2 regions of the Oxalobacter paeniformigenes genome follow, and region 1 is predicted to be linked to the other one. Evidence: predicted binding sites of a transcription regulator. Region 1 holds the regulator's gene; the other holds the start of a gene.
The links. The regulator sigma-54, encoded in region 1, starts transcription at its own class of promoters, with help from an activator protein. The targets are predictions, from matches to a motif close to TGGCANGNAANCTGCTTT.
Positions count from the first base shown of each region.

Region 2: a site for sigma-54 is predicted at 1,519-1,536, ahead of glnK (P-II family nitrogen regulator). Genes of this name have one in related genera too.

Region 1 is NZ_JAMKYL010000001.1:118,646-121,030, reverse strand. It holds gene lptB (LPS export ABC transporter ATP-binding protein) at 1-307, shown strand, start outside; gene NAI64_RS00560 (RNA polymerase factor sigma-54) at 322-1,800, shown strand; gene hpf (ribosome hibernation-promoting factor, HPF/YfiA family) at 1,855-2,202, shown strand.
Region 2 is NZ_JAMKYL010000003.1:5,772-8,156, reverse strand. It holds gene NAI64_RS05015 (ammonium transporter) at 1-1,070, opposite strand, end outside; gene glnK (P-II family nitrogen regulator) at 1,085-1,423, opposite strand; tRNA gene NAI64_RS05005 (tRNA-Lys) at 1,853-1,928, shown strand; gene NAI64_RS05000 (phosphoethanolamine transferase) at 2,212-2,385, shown strand, end outside.

The DNA.
Region 1 (2,385 bases):
TGGCGAACGTCGCCGTGTCGAAATCGCACGTGCGCTTGCCACCGATCCACGCTTCATCCTGCTTGACGAACCGTTTGCAGGTATCGACCCGATTGCCGTTATCGAAATCCAGAGGATCGTCCGTTTCCTGAAAGATCGCGGCATCGGCGTATTGATTACCGACCATAATGTCCGTGAAACGCTGGGCATTTGCGACCACGCTTACATCATCAATCAGGGCACCGTACTGGCAAGCGGCCATCCGGACGAAATCATCGAAAACGAATCCGTCAGACGCGTTTATCTTGGTGAACACTTCCGTATGTAAGAAGCGGCAAGGTTATGAAACAGAAACTGCAAACACGTCTTGCGCAGCATTTCGCGCTGACTCCGCAACTCCAGCAGTCGATCAAGCTCTTGCAATTGTCCAGCCTTGAACTGAACGAGGAAATCGAACGCGCGCTGCTGGACAATCCACTGCTGGAAAGACTGGACGACCCGCTGGCCAATACGACCCGTTTTCAGGCCGACGGTTCCATCATCCGGCCAGTCGCCCCGCCGGGCCCCGATGCAGCCGGCATCGGATCATCGCCTGCCCAATCGACCGAACATCATGACGAACCGAATGCCTTCGACAACCTTTCAGGCGCCGCCGAAACCGAACATCTGATATGGGATTCCGCAAAGCAGTCCGACCGCCATCCCGATGACGAACGCTTCCAGCCACAACTCGAGGCACCGCCCGAATCACTCAAGGAACACCTGTTGTCCCAGATGCGTCTGACTGTCCGCGACCAGCGGCAACGCGCACTGGTCGAACTGATGATAGACGCACTCGATACCAACGGCTATCTTCAGGAAACATTGGGTGAAATGCTGGAATGGCTTCCGCCCGAACTGAATATCGATTATGCCGAACTGGAAGATGCACTTGCCTGCATCCAGAATTTCGATCCCCCCGGTGTCGGCTCACGAAACAGTGCCGAATGTCTTGCCATCCAGATCCGCCTGATGCAAAACATCCCGTATATCGTCAGGAAACGGGCGCTGAACATCGTGGAAAATCACCTGAAACTGTTCGCGCAGCGTGATTTCAACCGTCTGAAAAAGGCCCTGTCGTGCGACGATGAGGATTTGCTCGAGGCACAGGCTGTCATACAGCGTTGCAATCCCCACCCGGGTGCCGCTTTCGCCAATGATGCGGCAGACATGATCGTGCCTGAAATCATCGCCGTCAAAAAAGACGGCGTCTGGCATGCCGAACTCAATATGGATGCCGTTCCAAAAATCCGCATCAACCAGATGTATGGCGATATCCTGAAAACCACATCGAACAAAACCAGCCTGAACACCCGTTTTCAGGAAGCCAAGTGGTTGATCCGGAACATAAACCAGCGGTTCGATACCATTCTCAAGGTATCTGAAGCCATTATCGAGCGACAGCAGAATTTCTTCTCTTTGGGCCCGAGTGCCATGCGCCCTCTTGTTTTGCGTGAAATAGCTGATACACTAGGACTGCACGAGAGCACAATTTCCCGTGTGACAACCCAGAAATTCATGCTGACACCGCTTGGTATTTTTGAGTTGAAATATTTTTTCGGCAGTCACATCGCCACAGAAGGAGGAGGAGAAGCATCTTCAACCGCGATTCGCGAAAAAATCAGACAGCTGATCGCACAGGAAGACAGCAAAAAACCGTATTCCGATAACAAAATCGCTCAGTTGCTGGAAAAGGAAGGTCTGGTCATCGCGCGACGGACAATCGCAAAATACCGTGACATACTGAAAATTCCGCCAGCCAGCCTGCGCAAAACATTGTAGTAACAAGTGTCGCAGACACTTGAAAATTTGGGTGACATCATCAAGGAGAAATGTATGAACCTTACGATCAGTGGACATCATCTCGAGATCACGCCTGCGATCCGCAGCCATGTAGAAAGCAAACTTGACCGAATGAAACGGAATTTTGATGGCGTCATCGATATTTCAGTTTTATTGGCTGTTGACAACGTTTCCGACAAGGAAAAAAGCCAACGTGCCGAAATCAAACTGAACCTTTCCGGCAAAACCCTGCATGCAGAAAGTGTTGCGCAGGATCTGTATGCCGCCATCGACATTCTGATGGACAAGCTTGACCGCCAGCTGGTCAAGGCAAAGACAAAATCCAAGGAACATTCCCGCGAATCCGTCAAGAACATGCCTTTGGATGATTCCGCATCATAAAAGGCGATCTGACTGGCAAAAAGGCGCTTTTAGCGCCTTTTTTATTGACTTCATGCCCGACATCCATCGCACCGTACGCCTCTTTCTTGTCTCGCCTGACGCCATGCCCATCGGTCACACCGATTCCATACCGGCCGTTGTATGAAACCGTTTCCGCCATACGGCCTCGCTTTCTGCATCACG
Region 2 (2,385 bases), on a different contig from region 1:
CCGCCAAGACCATGCACACCGAAAGAGTCGAACGCATCATCGACCTTCAGGAGTCTTTTCAGACCGGTCACGCCCCACAGGCAAACCGGACCGGCGATCAGCCCCATTACAAGCGATCCCATCGGACCTGCGAATCCCGCAGCCGGCGTAATCGTCACCAGACCGGCAACCGCCCCGGAAGCCGCACCCAGCATGGACGGCTTGCCACGGGTAAAGACCTCGCCCATCAGCCAGGACAATGTCGCAGCGGCCGTAGCGACAACCGTATTGACGAAAGCCATCCCCGCCAGACCGTTGGCGGCACCTGCAGAACCTGCGTTGAAACCGAACCAGCCGATCCACAACAGGGAAGCGCCCACCATCGTTAACGTCAGCGAATGCGGCATGAACGCTTCACGCCCGTAACCGAGCCGCTTGCCGATCAACCATGCACCGACCAGACCCGCGATACCGGCATTGATATGCACGACCGTTCCGCCTGCGAAATCCAGTGCGCCATCTTCTGCCAGAAAACCGCCGCCCCAGATGATATGAGCCATCGGAACATAACTGAACGTAAACCAGATCGCCATAAACGCCATCACCGCACCGAACTTGATCCGTTCCGCAAAAGCCCCGACAATCAGCGCCGCCGTAATACAGGCGAACGACCCCTGGAATGCCGAAAAGACATATTCAGGAATTGTCGGCAAGGTCACCGACATGGAATTCTGCGTCACCCCGTTCATGAACACCTTGCCGAAATCTCCGACAATTGCGCCTTCACCTGAAAACGCCAGCGAATATCCATACAGAAACCACAACACCGTAATCAGTGAAAACGTCACAAATACCTGCATCAGCACAGACAACATATTCTTCGTTCGTGCCAGTCCGCCGTAAAACAGCGCCAGTCCGGGTACCACCATCATCAACACCAGCAACGTCGAAGTCATCATCCATGCCGTATCACCGGCACTCAGTGCAGAAGCCGCCGCAGCGGCCGTATCCCCGGCAGCATCCTGTGCGCAAGCCATACGGCACATTCCTGTGCCAGCCAAAGCCATTGCTGCCAATACGCTCTTTCTCATAATGTGCCTCCTGTTCACAAAGCCTCTTCACCGGTTTCGCCGGTACGGATTCTCACCGCCTGTTCCAGATCGACGACGAACAGCTTGCCATCCCCGATTTTTCCCGTCGAAGCAGACTGGCAAACCGCCTCGATCACCTGATCGAGATACCTGTCGGACACCGCCACCTCGATCTTGACTTTCGGCAAAAAATCAACAACATACTCCGCACCGCGATACAACTCCGTATGTCCTTTTTGCCGTCCGAAACCGCGGACATCCGTCACCGTCATTCCCTGAATACCGATCGCAGCCAGCGCTTCCCTGACTTCATCGAGCTTGAACGGCTTGATAATGGCACTGATCAATTTCATCTCGTCCCCCTTGTGGATACTGAAAAACCGTCGAATCCGGACAAAGACCCAAATCACTTGCCTTTGCCCTGCAAAACAATTTCCGTATCCCTTATAAAGCACAGACCATGCCAACTTTTTCCATCCGGCAATACCCCGCTTGCAGACCATCGGCAGGCGGAAACGCCCCGAAAACCTGCAAAACAACGACAAGAATCACTGATCGCGAACAAAACGCACCGAAAAAGTGCAAACAGCACAACCATCCGTCGAACCCCGCTACCTTGTAAAGTCCCGCGCCGTTTCACATTTGCGCACCATTCTTTCCAGAGGGATCACCCATCGAGCCGGACAGACAACGCAAACTGTATAAAAAAAGCATCGTCGGCAAGAAAAAAACTAACAATACTTACCCATCCGGAAATTTGCTGCTATAATTTCAGTCCTGTCGGGTTGTTAGCTCAGTTGGTAGAGCTGCGGACTCTTAATCCGTAGGTCGAGCGTTCGAGTCGCTCACAACCCACCAAGAACACCAAAGGCCACGTTTCATAACGTGGCCTTTTTCATTGCCGTTTACCATCACGGCAACACATATCCCTGCACTCTTGCGGATGCTTCATCGAAGCGCATGACTGTCATTGCATACCTGCGCTTTTATTCCCACCTGAACACCCGCTACCGGACCACCATCTGCTCGCACGAAGCCCTGACGAACATCAAGCGGTTAACGATCCGTTCACATACAGTTCATCGGGATTTGACTGTTTCATCTCGACAATATCCCCAATCCCGAACCGAACTCGACCCACATGGCAAAACACTTCTCCTTTGGATTCACTGCATACCGCATCCACCTCGACAGCCGGTGGCTCACGGTCATCAGCGCCCTGTATTTCACGACCGTGCTGAATCTGTCACTGTGGCGCTACATTCTTCGCCACCTGACGGTAGCAGATACTGCCACATTCTTTTTCGGCATCAGC